Regions from separate parts of the Kocuria sp. KH4 genome, predicted to be linked through region 3. Evidence: riboswitches for the same ligand, from Rfam matches in the RefSeq annotation. Region 3 holds a riboswitch; each other region holds the start of a gene.
The links. A riboswitch is a leader RNA that binds a small molecule or an ion and turns the genes downstream of it on or off. The one in region 3 is predicted to bind cyclic di-AMP.
Positions count from the first base shown of each region.

Region 1: linked by a shared signal. The riboswitch ahead of ACWCOM_RS12030 (C40 family peptidase) and the one ahead of ACWCOM_RS03815 (NlpC/P60 family protein) in region 3 are both predicted to bind cyclic di-AMP.
Region 2: linked by a shared signal. The riboswitch ahead of ACWCOM_RS11925 (C40 family peptidase) and the one ahead of ACWCOM_RS03815 (NlpC/P60 family protein) in region 3 are both predicted to bind cyclic di-AMP.
Region 4: linked by a shared signal. The riboswitch ahead of ACWCOM_RS09350 (C40 family peptidase) and the one ahead of ACWCOM_RS03815 (NlpC/P60 family protein) in region 3 are both predicted to bind cyclic di-AMP.

Region 1 is NZ_JBSJYX010000015.1:75,388-79,960, reverse strand. Features, by position in the region: gene ACWCOM_RS12040 (DUF305 domain-containing protein) at 1-394, opposite strand, end outside; gene ACWCOM_RS12035 (four-helix bundle copper-binding protein) at 571-981, opposite strand; cyclic di-AMP (ydaO/yuaA leader) riboswitch at 1,579-1,772, shown strand; gene ACWCOM_RS12030 (C40 family peptidase) at 1,778-2,440, shown strand; gene ACWCOM_RS12025 (response regulator) at 3,691-4,413, shown strand; gene ACWCOM_RS12020 (sensor histidine kinase) at 4,410-4,573, shown strand, end outside.
Region 2 is NZ_JBSJYX010000015.1:54,541-59,113, reverse strand. Features, by position in the region: gene ACWCOM_RS11940 (DsbA family protein) at 1-641, opposite strand, end outside; gene ACWCOM_RS11935 (cation diffusion facilitator family transporter) at 690-1,604, opposite strand; gene ACWCOM_RS11930 (ArsR/SmtB family transcription factor) at 1,601-1,969, opposite strand; gene ACWCOM_RS11925 (C40 family peptidase) at 2,410-3,036, opposite strand; cyclic di-AMP (ydaO/yuaA leader) riboswitch at 3,042-3,232, opposite strand; gene ACWCOM_RS11920 (hypothetical protein) at 3,413-3,730, shown strand; gene ACWCOM_RS11915 (cation transporter) at 3,785-4,504, opposite strand; gene ACWCOM_RS11910 (ArsR/SmtB family transcription factor) at 4,501-4,573, opposite strand, start outside.
Region 3 is NZ_JBSJYX010000003.1:87,502-92,074, forward strand. Features, by position in the region: gene ACWCOM_RS03810 (pyridoxal phosphate-dependent aminotransferase) at 1-946, opposite strand, end outside; gene ACWCOM_RS03815 (NlpC/P60 family protein) at 1,136-1,636, opposite strand; cyclic di-AMP (ydaO/yuaA leader) riboswitch at 1,642-1,829, opposite strand; gene ACWCOM_RS03820 (alpha/beta fold hydrolase) at 2,307-3,242, opposite strand; gene ACWCOM_RS03825 (peptidase) at 3,394-4,185, opposite strand.
Region 4 is NZ_JBSJYX010000010.1:52,495-57,067, forward strand. Features, by position in the region: gene serC (phosphoserine transaminase) at 1-142, opposite strand, end outside; gene ACWCOM_RS09345 (metal-dependent transcriptional regulator) at 365-1,054, shown strand; cyclic di-AMP (ydaO/yuaA leader) riboswitch at 1,343-1,533, shown strand; gene ACWCOM_RS09350 (C40 family peptidase) at 1,539-2,204, shown strand; gene ACWCOM_RS09355 (C40 family peptidase) at 2,506-3,414, shown strand; gene ACWCOM_RS09360 (hypothetical protein) at 3,583-3,849, shown strand; gene ACWCOM_RS09365 (NUDIX hydrolase) at 3,767-4,231, opposite strand; partial or broken gene ACWCOM_RS09370 (DUF4031 domain-containing protein) at 4,274-4,573, opposite strand, start outside.

The DNA.
Region 1 (4,573 bases), on a different contig from region 3:
CCAGAATGGCCCGGGAGTGGTGCGGGATCATCGATTTCAAGAATCCCTCGTTGCCCACACCGACCTCGGCTCGCCCAAGCAGGAGCGTGGCGATGAACAGGGCGATGAAGCAGATGAGCAAGGCGATGTTGAGCTTGGTGTTCTGGAACATCGACCACATGCCCACGACCATGAGCACGGCCATCGCGGTGACCATGATGAACGCCATGTAGAGGTTGCTGGGATTGAAGTAGAAGTGGTCCCAGGTGCGGATCATCGACATCGTCAACACCCACATCAGCCCGAGGTTGACCAGCAGGATGGCCCCGAAGATCCAGTACATCCGATTCGAGGTGCCGTGGTGGCCGGCCTTGTCCTCATGGCTCTGGTGGCGGGCGCCCGCGTTCGTCCTCATAATCCTCGTTGCTCTGGTGACTTTCTCGTGCATTGGGGACACCACCCGGACGGCAGGTGCGTCATGGCGGTGCCCTGCCTTCTACGGGTCTGGGGCGGCCCGTGGTTCCGATCCCAGCCGGCCACGGACCTTCTCACCGCCCCCGCCGCCCGGGTGATGGGTCAGAAGGGGCCGGCTCAGCCCAGGGAGGCGACCAGCTCGGCGCAAGCCGCCTCACAACGCCGGCAGGCCTCAGCACAAATCCGGCAGTGCTCGTGCATGTCCGCGTGCTGCTCGCACTCATCGGCGCAGGCCTTGCAGGCCATCTGGCAAGCGCGGATCGCATCCAAGGTGATGTTCGCGTCGTAGCCGGTGTGACGTGAGAGCACTCGCCCGGTGGCCTCGCACAGGTCCGCGCAGTCGAGGTTGGTGCGGATGCACTTGGTCAGGTCGGCGACCATGTCCTCGGACAGGCAGGCATCAGCACAGGCGGTGCAGGTCTGGGCGCACTCGAAACACGCCTCGATACAGGCGGCCAGCTTCTCCTTGTCCACCCCACCGAGGTCCTTCGGGTAGGTCTCCAGCATCGCGCTCACGTGATGGGTCATGGCTTGCTCCTTCGTCGGTTCAACGGGAGACGAACCGGCCGGAGCCAGCCCGCCATGCCATCGACAGTAGACTGCCTTTTCCATGTGACGCGACCCAAAACCTTGAAGATTTGATGAAGATACCCACCTCCAATAACACCCAACAACACCCCATCGATTGGTCCTTACCCCGGTAAATCCATTCGAATATGGAGATTTCGTGAAGAAATCCCGCCGCGTGTTTCGGAATGGCACCCCCAGTCCTTCCCAACCTGGGAAGAAGCTCAGTGAATTTCTAAGGAAATCTTGGCGCCACCGCTGGGGATGCTGAGGGCCAGACACGACTCTACGCTCTGGGTCAACGGCGCTCGTGTTCATGGAAGGGCGTTCTTCGACGGCATTACGCCTAGTCAAACAGGCTTTAGCGCGTCGAGTGTCTCGTGGTGCGCCCGATGGGGAGACGAATCCACGGCTTCTGGAACGGGCCTTCCGGGGATGGGCAGCCGACCTTCTCAGTGCCGAATGCAGGAAGCATCCCGGCCGTGATCTAAATGTGACACTTTTGTTATGGGTCGGCTATTGTCCACTGCGTGCCACTGATTGATCCGGTCGGCATCCTCGCGCACATCGCCGAATTCTGCCGGTGCCCGGGGTTCCTGAGAAGACATCGCTTGGCAGAAGCGGGGGAACCATTTTCGGTCCCGGTGATCCAGGGCCTAGGGGTTAAGCCGCCCCGGATGTTCGCGTCCGGGGGCGGCCGGGTGTCTCCCACCCGCATCCGACAGCTCACCTCGTAGGCAAAGGGAGGAGTACACCCATGACTATTTTCAAACGCAGCACTGCCCGCCACCGCGCCGAGACCACCTCGAGTGCCGTGCGCACCACCACGATCGCCGCTGCCGCCGGTGCGGCGCTGATCGGCTCCATCGCCCCGGCCCAGGCCTATGCCGAGGTCCCCGCGGACACCGCCACCGCCTACTCGGCTCCCGCCTCCGCGCTGACGACCTACTCCTCGACGGCCCCCCAGGCCGCCGTTGCCCCGCAGGCCGTCGCCACCGCCTCCCTTCAGGCTTCGAGCGCAGCTGACGAGAACGCGTCGACCACGACGGTGTCCACCCAATCGACGGACAGCACCGAGATCACCGGCGTGTCCGGGATCGTAGGCACCGCGATGCAGGGTGCCGGCACCGGTTACGTCTGGGGTGGGACCGCCTTCGGCGCCTGGGACTGCTCCGGGTTCACGAAGTGGGTCTACGCCCAGAACGGCATCGAGCTGCCCCGTACCAGCTTCCAGCAGATCGCCGCGGCCACCCCCACGACCAACCCGCAGCCTGGGGACCTTGTCTCTCAGAACGGCGGAAACCACATCGGCATCTACATCGGCGGCGGCAAGATGATCTCCGCTCTGAACCCCACCCAGGGCACCTTCGTCCACTCCGTCAACGCCATGCCGGTGGACGGTTACTACACCTACCGCTGACCCGGCCCGCCCTCCACAACGACCGTGAGTCGTCGCGGAGGGCCCCGGTCGCTGCATCCGCTGCTCGAGGACGCCTCCGTCTCTGGCGGTGAGCTTCCCTTTTCTTGCGGACACCACCCTGTTCTTCCATGTACCCGCCGTGCGCTCACCGCACCCGGGTGCAGAACTTCCGGGTGCGCGGTTGCTTGTCGGCCAGACAGGTTCCGCGCACCCGGTTTCCCCGCTTGTGGGCACCTTCGAGTGTCGAGCATTTGACCACCGTCGTGTCGGCGCCCCGGGAGCACCCCAGTGGGGTGGCCTGCGCTCAACCGCGTCGATGTCGACGATGGCCCCATCCCATGTGAATCTGGGGGGATCGGTGATCCTTTGATGCCAGGACCCGGCACAGCCCCAGAGCACCCTCCAACGGGCAACACCTGCAGCTTTGATGACCCCAGAGAAATCGGCCCGTCGTTGAAGGCGAGAAGTACAGGGAAGCGCACCGGGAGGCACCAAAAACTGTTGGGGTGCCGTCGAGGGGCATAACCGCGCCAGTCGCCGTTTTCCCGAGCGAAGTGGGTGAATGACTTAGATCCTCCTGGCTCTCCCGCAGACTGGTCTTCAGGACAGGGCCACCACCCACCAGCGCTGATTCGCGGCCGGGAGCCGCTGGGTAGGCCGTGGAGCTGTTGGATGGTCAGGCTTTCGCCCCTTTCCCGGTTTCGGCCGGTGGGGTCACGGCCGGAGGCTCCCGTGCTGACCGATGTGTGGCGGAAGGAACGACATGTGCACGCAGACGGTGGCAGCGACACCGAGAACCTCCGTCCGCGTGGAAGGTTGCCTGGCCCAGCCCGTGAGGCCGGCTCTGATGCCCTATGGCGGTGACCTGCGACGCTGCTGGCCAGGAGGCGTTGCCCTCACTATGCGGGTGGAGGCCAGCACCTGCGCCTTGGTCGATGCTGCGGCGCTGTCCGCCCTGGCGACCGATGTACTGCCGGGGGCGGGTGGAGCGGATCTGGTGGATCTACGGGTGTCCGCACCCGCACACCGTTGGCAGGACCCCAGGGCTCTCCGTCTCGGACAGCCCGCCACGACCTCCTGGTATCACGCTGTCCCTGCTTCCGGTTATCCACCGTGCCCGCAGAGTGAAAGTCTGGGTTTTTCTGGTGCGGGTGGTGATAATCCCGAGGCTCCGCATCCATGACGTCGTCCGCACCACTCCACGCCTTCTACCGCCCCCACGGCCTCACCCACTGATCAAGGAGCCTTCCATGCCCACGCCCCCGACCGGCCGGATCCTGGTGGTTGACGATGAGACCGACCTGGCGCAGCTCGTGGCGGAATATCTGCGCAAGGCCGGATTGGAGGTCGCCGTGCGCCACGACGGCACCGAGGCCGTGACCGCGGTGCGCGACTTCACCCCGGACGTGATGGTGCTGGATCTGGGGCTGCCCGGGATCGATGGCATCGAGGTGTGCCGTCAGGTACGGACCTTCTCGGACTGTTACGTGCTGATGCTCACGGCCCGCGATGACGAGGTGGACAAGATCGTGGGCCTGTCCGTGGGCGCTGACGACTACGTGACCAAGCCGTTCAGCCCGCGTGAGCTCGTGGCCCGGGTCCAAGCCATGTTGCGTCGGGCCCGCACGGGAGGCGCCGAACCCGCTGCTGGCTCCCGGTCAGGGCAGCAGGCCTTCGTGATCGGGGAGCTGGTGGTGGACGAGGACTCCCGTCAGGTGCACCTGGCCGGGGAACCGGTGGCGTTGACGCGGATCGAGTTCGACCTGCTCTTGTGCCTGGCTGCCCGCCCGCAGCTGGTGCTCTCCCGCCGGCAGCTGGTGGAGATGGTCTGGGACACGCACTGGACCGGGGACGAGCACCTGGTGGATGTGCATATCGGGCGGATCCGCAAGAAGCTCGGCGACGAGGCCGCCAGCCCGAGGTTCATCCACACCATCCGCGGGATCGGCTACCGAATGGGCACGGGACGATGAGCACCACCGTCTCCGCCAGCACCCGCCGCTGGTCCTGGAGCCCACTGACGGTGCGGCTGATGCTGGCCCAGACCGCGGTGCTGGCCATCGGGCTGATCATCGTGGTGATCACCGCGGTGCTGATCGGGCCGCGCATGTTCTATCACGAGCTCGTCGAGTC
Region 2 (4,573 bases), on a different contig from region 3:
AGGGTCTCGGGGTTGAGCACTTCTCCGTCGAGGTAGAACGTCGGGGTCCCGGCCACGCCCAGGGCTTCACCGTCAGCGACATCGAGCTTGACCCGCTCTTCGGTGGCCGGGTCGGCCACCGCGGCGTCGAAAGCGGCCATGTCCAGGCCGAGGTCCTCGGCGAAGCCGCGGAAGAGCGCGCTCTGGTCCTCGGCGGACTCTCCCCAGTCGGCCTGGGTCTCGAACATGCGCTGGTACATCGCCTCGTATTGTCCCTGCTGAGCGGCGGCCTCCACGGCCACCGCGGCGTTGACGGAGTTGCGGTGGCCCGGCAGCGGGAAATACCGGTGCACGAATGTCACGGTGTCGGCGTACTCGTCCCGCAGCTCCTCGATGAAGGGGTAGGCGGCCCGGCAGGCTTCACACTCGTAGTCCAAAAACTCCACCAGCACCGCTTGCTCATTCGGAGCCTTCGAGAGTACCCGACTGTTCTCTCGCACGAGTTGCCCGGCGTCCTCGGGTACTTCCGGGGTGGAATTGGCACGGGCCACCAGGATGGGAATGGCCACGGCGGCCACGACGGCGACCAGCAGGATCCACACGATGATCTTGGCCCTGGAGGGTTTGCGCTGGGAGGTGGGCGTGCTGGCGGTGGTGCTCACAAGGGGTTTCCGTTCTGTGCTTAGGGTCCGGGGTGAGTGGAGTGGCGACTAGTGATGAAAGGTCTCGTCCTGGCGGTGGGAGGCCGGTTCGATCTGGAAGGTGGAGTGCTCGATAGCCACGTGGAAATCACGGGCCACACAGGTCTGCAGGTCTTTGAGCACGACCCCGGCGTGTTCGGCGGTCAGGCAGCCGTCGTGGACGGTGACGTGGGCTGAGAGCACCGGGGTGTCGGAGTCGATGCGTGAGGCGTGCAGGTCGTGCACACCGACCACGTGCGGCAGGGCCTCCAGGCGGGTGCGCACCTCCTCCAAGTCCAGTCCCTTTGGGGTGGTCTCCATCAGCACTTCGACGGTGTCGCGCAACAAGATCAGCGCCCGGGGCACGATCAGGGCGGCAATGAGCAGGGACACGAGCGCATCCGCCTGGGTCCACCCGGTGGTGGCGATGACGATCGCGGAGACGATCACCGCCACCGAGCCCAGCGCGTCATTGGCGACCTCCAGGAAGGCGGCCTTCATGTTCAGGTTCTCTCCCCGCCCCGAGGCCAGGATGACCAACCCGATGATGTTGCCGACCAACCCGATCACCCCGAACCAGAGCATGGCCGAGGACTCGACTTCCGGGGGCTCCAGCAGCCGGCGCACCCCTTCGACGGCCACGAACCCGCCCACGGCCAGCAGTACGGATGCTTGTGCGGCTGCGGCCACGATTTCGGCGCGCTTGTAGCCCCAGGTGCGCTTGTCCGTGGCCGGCTTCAGCGCCAGGGTCGCGGCGATGAAAGCGATCAGCAATCCGGCCGAGTCGGTGAACATGTGCCCGGCATCGGCCAGCAGCGCCAGACTGCCCGAGATCACAGCACCGATGATCTCGGCGACCATGATTGTGGCGGTGATGAGGAAGACCACCGCCAGCTTGCCCCGCCGCCCGGTGGCGGCATGGGCGTGGTGGTGTTCCCCGCTCATGCCGGGACCTCCTGGACGGTGGCGTCATCAGCAAGGTCCTCGGCGGTGCACTCAGGGGTGCCGCACCGGCACACCGCCTCGACGGTGAGGATGGTGCCCAGCAGGTCCTCCAGGGCATGAGCCAGCTTCGGGTCCGAGAGCTCATAGCGCACATTGCGCCCGATCGGCACGCCCACGACCAACCCGCAGTCACGCAAGCAGGCCAGATGATTGGACAGGATCTGGCGACTCACCCCGATCCGAGCCGCCAGCTCCGAGGGCACCGCCGGGCCCTGCTGCAGCTGCAAGAGCACCGCGGCCCGAGTGGGATCGGCCAGTGCTTTGCCGAACCGGGACATCACCTCGACCGGGGACAAGATCCTCATGCCATAACCGTACAGCAGAATCTGTATCAAACGGGATGAGGGTCGAACGAGGCCCGGGCAACGTCCAGCTTGCGTTCCTACGGTATGGGCGGACGGGGATGCCGTCCGCCACTGCGGCATCCCCGTTCCCCGATCCCGCACCGCGCCCCCGGCGGGTCGTCCTGCCGCAGCGTCGCCCCTGCGTGGCAGGAGGGGGCCAATCCAGTTCGGCGGGAGTGCAGGCGTGGCCGCGGGTGCCCTATGGGTCGGCCGGCAAGGTCGCCTCCTGCCCCATCCGTTGGCCACCGACTCACGCCGCGGCAGGACCGTGACGCTGCTGTTCGTGGCTCCGACCACTGGCGCGGGGTACCTTGAAAGGCTTTCAGGTGTTGGTGCTTTCGAGGCACCCCGCACTGGGGGAATGGCTTCAGAAGGCGTGGCCACCGGCGTTGTGGCGAGACTCAGCGGTAGGTGTAGTACCCGTCGAGGGCCATGGCGTTGACGGAGTGAACGAAGGTCCCCTGGGTGGGGTTCAGCGCCGAGATCATCTTGCCGCCGCCGATGTAGATGCCGATGTGGTTGCCGCCGTTCTGGGACACCAGGTCACCAGGCTGCGGAGTGGTGGTCGGCGTGGCGGCGGCGATCTGCTGGAAGCTCGTGCGGGGCAGGTCGATGCCGTTCTGGGCGTAGACCCACTGGGTGAAGCCGGAGCAATCCCACGCGCCGAACGAGGTTCCACCCCAGACGTAGCCGCCCCCCACGCCCTGCTGGGCGGTGCCGACGATCCCGCCGGCGGCCGGGGTAATCGCGGTCGTGGTGGTGGACTGCGGGCTCACGGAAGAGGCAGCCTGAACGGTCGGGGCCTGCGCAGCGGGGGCCTGATAGGTGTAGGAGGCCAGGTCGGCCATCGCGGAGGCCGGAGCCGCATAGGAAGTTCCACTGGCGGCGGGGATCTCGGCGTAGGCCTGGGCCGGGGCGATGGAGCCGACGATCGCAGCACCGGCCGCGGCGGCGATCGTGGTGTTGCGCACGGCGTTCGAGGCGGTCTCGGCGCGGTGGCGGGCAGTGCTGCGCTTGAAAATAGCCATGGGTGTGTTCCTCCCTTTGCCTACGAGGTGAGCTGTCGGATTCGGGTGGGAGACACCCGGCCGCGGAGCGCACGCGCTCCGAACGACTTAACCCCAAGGCCCCGGATCACCGGGACCGGAAATGGTTCCCCCGCTTCTGCCAAGCAGTTTCTGTGCATGGGCCCCGGGCACCGGCAGAATTCGGCGATGTGCACGAGGGCGCCGACAGGATCAGCGGTCGGCACGCACCGAAGAGTACAAGATGATCACGAAACAATCACAGTCGGATTCGAGAATGTATAGAGATCATGAAGAAAAAGATCAAGATTTGATAAATCCCTAGAGTTTTATCGAATTTCTTCTGTGAATTTCCTGGAAATTATGGGAGGGCCTGAGGATGCGCGTACTCAGTGGTGCTCCTAGCATCGCCACGGGTTCGCCGGGCACACATCGCCCGGCGCCGCCAGGTCTGCTGGCTCTAGGCTTCGCCGTCCTGATCCTGCTCGGGCCCACCCTGGGTTACTTCACCCTGCACCAGGCCGCGGACGCCCTGGCTCTGTCGGCCCTGGTGGTGACCGGTGGGGCGATGATCAGCATGGTGGCCGGAGAAATGCCCACCGAAGCCCCAATCGGACTACCGGTGCGTAGGGCCCGCTTCTGCTCATCGGAGGATTGCGCGCTGTCCGCCCCGATTCCCGCCTACCCGGGCATCTGAGAAGCCGCACGCACCGGCGCCTGTCACGCGGTGCCGGTGCGTGCGGGCTGAATTTCAGTGGGCGCAGCAGGTGCATGTGGCCCCGCATCCGCCACAGCCGTCGCTGTCACGTGTGCTGTCTTCGGCAGTGAGGACCGAGATCGGGGCGCAGCAGGCATCCCCGCGCCAAGCTTCCAGCCCTTCCTTCACGGCCACGGCGGCGATCACCAGGGCAGCCAGCGGATCGGCCCAGGACCAGCCCAGGGTGCTGTTGAGCACCAGGCCCACCAGGAGCACGGCCGAGAGGTAGGTGCACAGCAAGGTCTGCTTCGAGTCGGCCACCGCCGAAGCCGAGCCCAGTTCCCGGCCGGTGCGGCGTTCGAACCAGGACAGGAACGGCATGATCACCAGGCTCACGGCCGCCAGCACGATCCCCACCGGGGAGTGCTCGGGTTCGGCGGCCCCGGCCAGGGTGCGGATCGCGTCGATGGTGACGAAGGTGGCCAGCCCGAAGAAGGAGAGGGCGATCACCCGCATGGCCATCTTCTCCCGGCGGTGCGGGTCGGGGGCGGCGAACTGCCAGGCCACCGCGGCCGCCGAGAGGACCTCGACGATGGAGTCCAGGCCGAACCCGATCAGTGCCGAGGAGGACGCAATGCGCCCGGCGGTGATCGCGATGATCGCCTCGAGCACGTTGTAGGTGATGGTGCCGGCCACGATCCAGCGCACCCGCCGGTGCAGCACCGCTCGGCGGGCATCGGTGACGGGCTTAGGACCCAGGGTCAGAGAGGTCATGCGCAGGTGCATCCTTCCGGGGAGCAGCAGGTCGGGTCCACGGTGACCACCAGCTCCAGCAGGTCCCCC
Region 3 (4,573 bases):
CCACGTGCATGCCGGGGATGGCGTTCACGATCTCGCAGGCGGCGTCCCGGCGCTCGCGCAGGACGTCGAGCATCTCCTGCACGGGCTCCTGGGGGCCGCGCAGTGCCTCGATGCCGGCCCACTGCACGTAGTGCGTGGTGCACGACTCGTCGTTGGTGTTGAGGGTGCTGAGCACCGTGGCGATCTCGGGCGGCGCGACGGCGCAGCCGAGGCGTGAGCCCGTCATGGCGAACTTCTTGCTGAACGTGTAGAGGATGACGGTGCGCTCGGCCATGCCGGGCAGCGACGCGATCGAGTTCGAGACCCCCTCGTAGCGCGTCTCGAAGTAGGCCTCGTCGGAGAGCACCCAGAGGTTGTGCTCCTGGGCGAGCTGGGCCACGGCCTCGCGCTCGGCCGCCGTCGACTCGGCCGAGATGGGGTTCTGCAGGTCGTTGTAGATGATGGCGACCGTGTTCGGGGTGATCGAGGCGCGCACCTGGTCGAGGTCGATCGCGAAGCCCTCCGGCGTGGGCAGGTAGCGGTAGGGCACGGCCGTGCCGCCGAGGTACTCGATCTGCGACTCGTAGATCGGGAAGCCGGGGTTCGGGTAGAGCACCTCCTGGCCGGGGTTCATGACCGCCTGCAGGAACTTCGTGATGACGGGCTTGCCGCCGGGCATCACGACGATGTTCTCGGGGGTGAGACCGATGCCGCGGCGGGAGCCGATGTCCTCGGCGAGGGCCTCGCGCAGCTGCGGGATGCCGGGGCCGGGGCAGTAGCCCGTGTAGCCGTCGGCGATGGCCCGGTTCATGGCCTCGACGATGTGCGGGGCCGTGGGGATGTTGATGTCGCCGAGGTGGAAGGGGTACACCCGGTTCCCCTGGGCCTTCCACGAGGCCGCGGCCTGGGCGACGCTGAAGGCGGTTTCGGTGCCCAGCCGTTCGAGCCGGTGCGCGAGTTGCCGCATGCTGTTCCACTCCTCATCGAGTCGGCGATCGGTCCACTGCAGGATCCGCACTGAGCATACGACTCATATATCAGTCTGGGAAGAGTGGTTCCCGGATGGATGTCCCCGTCGATCCAGCCGGGGGTGCCCCGCATCCAGAGGTTGTGCCCGTGGTGTGTGGAAGTGCGGTTCCCGCTCACGTGCGTGGGGTCAGCGCACGCGGATGTAGACGGGACCCGAGCCGACGTTGACGGTCTGGATGACCGTCTGGTTGCCGTTCCAGCCGCCGTGGACGGCCTTGCCGCCGCCGATGTACACGGCGATGTGGGCGAAGCCCATGCCGCCGTTGGCGTAGTAGACCAGGTCACCGGGCTGGGCCTGGGCGGCCGAGACCCGGGTGCCGAGGTTCAGGTAGGAGACCGGCCACCCGTGGTGGTTGATCCCGGCCGCGCGCAGGGACTTGGTGACCAGTGAGGTGCAGTCCTGCGCCACGCCGAGCTGGCTTCTGGCGGCGGCGGCGATGGTCGCGGCCTTGCCGGACTGGGACTGGATGCTGAGGAGCTGCTGGGAGGCTGCGGCCGGGGCGGCCTGGGCCGGGGCCACGCTGCCGAGCGCCATGGTGCCGGCGGCGACCGCCAGGGTCGCCGTGCGCCCCAGGGGGAACGAGCGCTGGGCGCGGTGGCGGGGCGTGCGGGAGTGGAAGATGGGCATGAGTGATGTCCTCCCTCTTGCCTGCGAGGTGAGCTGTCGGATGCGGGTGGGAGACACCCGGTCGCAGGGTGGAGGCCCTGGCGACTTAACCCCTAGGTCCCGGGGGGAGGGACCGATTCTGGTTCCCCCGCTTCTGCCGAGTGATGTGTTCAGGGGGGCCCCGGGCACCGGCAGAATTCGGCGATGTGCACGGGGGTGCCGATCAGTGGGGGAATCGGCACGGAGAGAACACTAATCGAAAAGTAACGAGAAAGTCTCGTTTAGATCACGGGCGCGTCTCGGAATCTGTTGCGATTCGGCCGTGGGTCTCCGCGCTCGCGCAGGGCTGCTTGGTGAGGGGTGCCGACGGGGATCCTCTGGGAGACGCATCTCACGACAAAAGTGGGCTTGACCAGGGGCTCTGTTTCACATGCGTCCGCCGGCAAGTCCGCCCCTGCCCTGGGGCGGGGCGTCCGGGGGTGACACGCGCGTTATGGCGCGAGAAACCGCGGGGAATGCTTCGCGGAGCATTAGGCAGCCGGCGTGAGCGGCTCCTTGGTGGGGGCGGAAAGGGCGACCTCTTAGTGGGTCCCAGGGTTCACACGGGAATTCGCTAAAAGAAATTATTGCTTTTGTCATGGCCGCCCGGTGTGGGTCGGTTTTCTTCGCGGACGCTTTCGGCGTGCCGGCCCTACATCCCGTCCTCGTCGACCACGGCGGCGTCGAGCAGGTCGTCCAGGACCCGGTCGAGGCGGGCCACAAGGGAGAGGTGCCCCTCGCGCTCCAGCAGGTGCGCCCGGGCGCCCGGCACGTGCGCGGTGAGCCACTCCCCGTGGGCGACGGGGACGGTGCCGTCCTCCCGGCCGTGCCAGATCCGTACCGGCACGGCGATCTCCTCCACGACGTAGCCCCACGGACAGTCCACCGCCAGGTCGTCGTCGCGCCAACCCACGATGCCCTGGCGCAGGGAGTGCTCGGCCGCGCCCAGTACGTAGTCGGCGAAGTCCCCGGTCATCACCGCCCGGTCCACCGGCGGGAGCATGGCGCGCAGCAGCTCGACGACGTCGCCCCCAGGGGTCGAGGCCGCCGCGGCCATGGCCTGCACCTGCTCCTCGAGGTAGGCCTCGAGTGCCCGGCGACCCTGTCGGACGGCGGTGAACTCGGCCGCGCTGTCCTCGTCCATCCCGGCGACCGGGTCCAGTCCCTCGGCGCGCGGCGGGGCGTAGCCGGCCAGGGAGGCGACCGCGCGGCAGCGGCCGGGCAGCAGTGCTCCGCAGGCCAGGGCGCGGGGGCCGCCGCTGGACCAGCCCACGGCGAGGAACTCCTCGGCGCCCAGCTTGTCCAGGACGCACCGGATGTCGGCCACGGCGCCGGCCACCGTACCGGGGGCCGTCTCCTCCGGGAGCGGGTCCGAGGCGCCGTACCCGGGACGCGAGACGGTGAGCACCTGCAGCCCGCGCTTCGCGGCCGCGCGTTCGAGCGGCCCGAACGGAACCGCCGCGCCGGGCGCGCCGTGGTGGAAGACCACCGGCAGGCCGCCGGGCGGACCGGTGAGCCGGAACTCCAGGCAGCGTCCGTCTGGGGCGGTGACGCTGCGGTTGCCCTGGTCGTCCGTGTGCGCGCTCATGCCTTCCCCGCTTTCCGGTGGCCGCTGCTGGGCTGCTGTGGCGCCTGGTGGCCTCCACGCTAGGACTCGGCAGCGCCCTCGACCAGGGCGGCGGCGATGTGTGACTGGCCCCTAGGAGCCCCGGCATGACGTCATGCTTCGGGTCGAAGCCTCACAGTCTCGGCACGCACGCCCCGGCGCCGAGCTTGGCGAGGCCGGCGCGGTCACCGGGCGCGAAGTCGGTCAGGCCCACGTTGTCCCCGTACATCAGCTGTCCGGGATCATCGACATGGTCCAGGCCGATGACGTGCGCCAGCTCGTGCATGATCACCGCTCGCACCTGCTCCGGCCGCTCCATCGCTGCGGTCAGGGATGGAGCGTCGAGGACCACCTGTCCGGTCACGTAGACGAAGGGACCCTCGTCGACATTCCGTACCGTGCTGCCGCCCAGACCGGCCACGTTCCCGGCCAGATCGGGGTGCTCGCCGGCGTCGGACCAGGCGATGAGGATCGGCGCCCACTGGCGGCCGTAGCGGTCGGGCTGATACGGCTCACGCCGGCTCGAGGGCGCTTCCGTGGTGGTTCCAGCGTCGACGAACTGCAGGCCTGTTGCCGCCGAAACCGCACCGATGGCCTCCTCGATCAGCTGCTCACCGCCCGGTGGAGCATTGTCCGGGCGCACGACCACGCGAACCGGTCGGCACGGGTCGTAGGCGACCATCTCCTGCTCCGGATCCGGTGACTCCATGAAGCGGTACCCGCCGATGTCCGCCACGGCCGGTGGAGCGCCGATCGGATCGCGAGAAGCGTCGACCCCGGGTGGCGGCGCCGAGGCGTTCGGCAGATAAGGGCGGATCACCGGCAGGGCGTGCTGGTGGAAAAGGTCCGGAGTGACCCACAGTACTGCCAGCAGCACTATCCAGATCGCGGGGGACGCCCGCCAGGCGCGGTTGCGTCGCTCCACATCCTTCGACCAGCGCCTGGTGGACTGTCGGGCGATGCGGGCAGCGCGCCTCTGCGTCCGGCGCCGTTGACGGGGACTCATCCCAGCATGCCGCTGCTGCTCCTGCGCCTCCTCCAGGACCCACTGTGGAATGCGTCCGCTCGGCGCCCTCCTGACGTGCGCGGACACGTCGATGTCCCCGTCATGGCGAACCGACGAACCTCGGCGCGGCGTGACGCCACCGGACTTGTGCATGTTTCCTGACTTCCGTGTCCGACCGATGCGGCGGTGGGTGTTGTCGCAGTGCCGACACGCGGCGCACTACCGCGGGTACTGATTGTGATTGCAAACAGGAGGAAATGCTATTCGGTAATGGAGACTCGACGGTCCAAGGAGGGACCCGTGGGGA
Region 4 (4,573 bases), on a different contig from region 3:
CCTGCCGGTGGGAGGTCCCGAGCAGCCCCGCCCCGGCCCGGGCGACGGCGTCGACCTGCTCCGGGCGGACCCGGGAGGGCCCCGCGCCGAACCGGCCGTCGGCGGGGAGCAGGTGCTGGGGGATGGTGACGTGTGCGGACAACGGGTGCTCCCTCGTGACGGACGTGCGGCAGGCGGCGGGCGGGGCGGCGGAGCCGGGGCGTGCGCGGCCGGGCCCCGGCCCATTCTGCCCCACCCGGGGCCGGTCCCCGCCGCCGGGGCGCGGCCCCCTCCGCGGCGGGGGCGCGCGGACTAAGCTCGTGCGGGAGGACAGGACCGGGCGGGATCCCCGGGGACGGACGGCCGGACGAAGGATGACTGAGGCATGAGCGATCTGATCGACACCACGGAGATGTACCTGCGGACCGTGCTCGAGCTCGAGGAGGAGGGCATCACGCCCATGCGGGCGCGCATCGTCGAGCGCCTCGACCACTCCGGGCCGACCGTCTCGCAGACGGTGTCCCGGATGGAGCGCGACGGACTGCTGACGGTGGGACCCGACCGCTCCCTGGTGCTCACCGAGCTGGGCCGCGAACGGGCGGTGCAGGTGATGCGCAAGCACCGTCTGGCGGAGCGGCTGCTGGCCGACGTCATCGGGCTGGACCTGGCGCAGGTCCACGACGAGGCGTGCCGCTGGGAGCACGTGATGAGCGAGCAGGTCGAGCGGCGGCTGGTGGACCTGCTGCACAGCCCCCGCTACTCCCCGTACGGCACACCGATCCCCGGCCTGGCCGCACTGGGCGTCGGGGACAGCCCGTCGGCGGCGGGGCACCCCTCCCTGCTCGACGCCGCCCGGGCCGATCCGGAGGGGACCCACACCGTGGCGCTGCTGCCGGAGGTCGTGCAGGCCGATTCCGCGCTGCTGGGCGTGCTGAGCGACGTGGGCGTGCTGACCGGGGCCGTGGTCCGGGCGCGCGTGGAGGGCCAGCGGGTGCGCATCGAGGTCGCCCGCACCGGCCGGTCCGCGGAGATCGACCTGCGCACGGCCGGGGCCATCCGAGTCCTCGCCGCCTGAGCGACCCCGCCGCCCTTGTGGGGACGTTCACAAGGCACTTTCGGCCAGTTCGGCCGGGCCGGGCCCCGTCCACGGTGAACGCCCTGGTCAGCGGGCGACCCCGAGGTCTCCGGACCCTCGCTCCACCGTTCGCCGGCCGGTCGCACTGATAGCCGGAAGCGACACAATCCGCGGATTTCGGGGCGTCTCGCGATGCAATTCCGTGACCCTCCGTGATCAAAACGTGACACTTCCGTAACCGGTCATGTATTGTTCAACGCGTGCCGATCACTGGTCGGATCGGCACCCTCGTGCACATCGCCGAATTCTGCCGGTGCCCGGGGCCCATGCACAGAAACTGCTTGGCAGAAGCGGGGGAACCATTTCCGGTCCCGGTGATCCGGGGCCTTGGGGTTAAGTCGTTCAGAGCGCACGCGCTCTGCGGCCGGGTGACTCCCACCCGAATCCGACAGCTCACCTCGTAGGCAAAGGGAGGAACACACCCATGGCTATTTTCAAGCAGAGCACTGCCCGCCACCGCGCCGAGACCGCCTCGCACGCCGTGCGCAACACCACGATCGCCGCCGCCGCCGGTGCCGCGATCGTCGGCTCCATCGCCCCGGCCCAGGCCTACGCCGAGATCCCCGCGTCCTCCGGCGCCGCCTACTCGGCCCCCGCCTCGGCCGCCGCCTCGCTGGCCTCCTACACCTACCAGGCGCCCGTCGCCGCGCAGCCCGCGGCCCCGGCCTACCAGGCCCCGGCCCCCGCCCCGCAGCCGGCGGTCTCCACCGCGAGCGTGACCCCGCAGTCCAACGCCACGACCGAGATCCCCGCGGCCGCCGGCGGCATCGTGGGCACCGCCCACCAGGGCATCGGCTCCGCCTACGTCTACGGCGGCACCTCCTTCGGCGCCTGGGACTGCTCCGGCTTCACCCAGTGGGTCTTCGCCCAGAACGGCATCGACCTGCCCCGCACCACCTGGGCCCAGTTCGCCGCCGGCACCCCCGTGACCACCCCCCAGCCCGGCGACCTCGTCTCCCAGAACGGCGGCGGCCACGTGGGCATCTACATCGGCGGCGGCAAGATGATCTCGGCGCTGAACCCGGCGCAGGGCACGCAGATCCACTCCGTCAACGCCATGCAGCTCGACGGCTACTACCGGATCGGCTGATCCGGCCCGTCCCCCGCGGCGACCCCAGGGTCGCCGCGGGGGACACCCGGTCCGTCCCGGACCACCGCGACCCGCGCTCCCGGGTCCGCCGCACCCCCTCCGCCTCCCCGGGCCCGGTGCGCACCGCCCCCTGGGCACCCCATCCTCTGTCTTCCCGCCGTGCGCGGCCCTCCGGATCCGGACGGCGCCGCGCTGCCGGAGATCGGATCACCCCGCGTGCCCTCGCGCGGGGTGATCCGTGCTGTCACCGCAGTCTCCCGGCAGGTCCGCCCGGCCCTCCAGAAAGCCTGCTGAATCCCCCATGACTCGTGACCTGACCTCCACCACCGGCGTCCGCTCCCTCCTCTCCGGCCGGGCCCGCACCGTGGCCGCCGTCGCCGCCTTCTCCGGCCTGGCCCTGGCCACCACCGTCTCCGCGCAGGAGGCCCCGGCCCAGGAGGCCGCCGCCGACGCCCCGCTGTCCGCCGTGGCCGCCGCGACCCCCTCCGCCGCCCCGACCGTCTCCCTCGAGCCGGCCGCCCACGTGGTGAAGGCCCACCAGCCGTCCGAGCACCGGGCGGAGCGGAAGGCGGCGCCGAGGACGGCGGAGCCGCAGGTCCGTCCGGCCGACCAGCAGCAGGCGGCCGCGCCGGCCGCCCAGCCGGTCGTCGCCCCGGCCCCGCAGCCGGCCGCCCCCGCCGTCCAGGCGGCCCCCGCCGCGGCCCCCGTGGCCCAGCCGGCGCCGAAGCCGGTGGCCGCCCCCAAGCCGGTGGTCGCCCCGAAGCCTGCTCCGGCACCGCAGCCCGTCGTGCAGGCGGCCCCGAAGCCCGCGGCCGCTCCGAAGCCCGTCGTGCAGGCGGCCCCGGCGGCCGAGCGCACCGTCACCCCGCAGAGCTCCGCCTCCGGCAAGGGCGCCACCATCTCCTCGGCCGCCCTGGGCCAGCTCGGCGTCGGCCAGGACTGCACGGCCCTGGTCAGCAACGCCCTGCGCGCCGCCGGGATCAACCACCACGGCTGGCCCGCCTCCTACCTGAGCCTCGGCACGCAGGTCTCCGCCGGCCAGGCCAAGCCCGGCGACCTCGTCTACTACGCGGACGGCGGCATGGGCATGGCCCACATCGGCATCTACATCGGCGGCGGCAAGGCCGTGCACGGCGGCTGGAACGGCGGCACCACGGTCATCGACAGCGTCAACGTGGGCTCCGGCCCGGTCTACGTCCGCGTGCGCTGAGCGCACGCGAGAGCATCGCTGCGGGTGCGCGGGACCTGGTCGGCCAGACAGGTCCCGCGCACCCGTCGTTCGTCCGGGCGCCCGCCCGCCCTCCGGTCCCGGAGCACGCCACCGGCCGGGGCGCCTGCACGCCCCGGCCGGAGCTTCCGGCGCCGATAGACTGGGCCCATGGCCACCGACTTCAGCCGCAACGCCCGCACGAGCCTGGACCGTGAGTACGCCTACATGGCCTACGGCATGATCGGCGGCGCCGTGCCCGGGATCGTGGCCGGCTTCGTGGTGGCCGCCTTCGTCGGCCACGCCGCCATGTGGCTGTCCGTCCTCGGCGGCGCCGGGATCGTGCTGGGCCTGCTCACCGGGATCCTGCTCCACCGGCGGCACCGTGCCGCGGCGGAGTCGGACGAGGCGAAGGGGAGCCCCGCAGCGCGGGAATGACGTGCTCCCGCAGCAGCGGCGCCAGATCGGCCGGCAGGCCGGCGAGCGGGACGTCGTCCAGCCGCAGCCAGCGCAGCTCCTCGATCTCCGCCCGGGCCTCCGGGCGCCCGGTGAGCGGCGCGGTGAACACCGTGGCGTGCACCCACGTGGCGGCCTCGTTCGCGGCGGGGGCCCGGAACTGCCCCAGCAGGCGCAGCTGACCGGGGCGCAGCGCCAGGCCGACCTCCTCGGCGGTCTCCCGCACGGCCGCCTCGACGGCGGTCTCGCCCGGGTCCAGCTTGCCGCCCACCAGCATGAACCGGTCGGTGCCCCGCTTGCGCACCGTGAGCAGTGCGCCGTCGTCGTCGCGCAGGCACACCGCCGTGATCGTGAGGACCTCCACGTCGGCGGGCGAGCCCCGGTCCGCGCCGGTGCGCAGCCGCTCGACCTCGCCCTCCAGGTTCCGGGCGGCGCGGGCCGCCCAGCGCCGCTGCGCGGCCGGCGTGCGGTAGAGCGGCTGCCGGTCCCGCAGCGCCTCAAGCACCCGTAGCCGCCCGGCGGCGAAGTCGGCGTCGGGCACGTGCGCGTACTCCCGGCGCACGCCCTCGGTGTAGGCCGCGTACCCGTCCGGCGCCGACCCCAGCACGGCGAGGTCCGCGTCCAGCAGGAGCGCCCCGGGGAGGTCGCCGGGGGCGGCCGCGTGGTCGAAGGTGAGCAGGACCAGCCGCCGGACCTCGGCGACCAC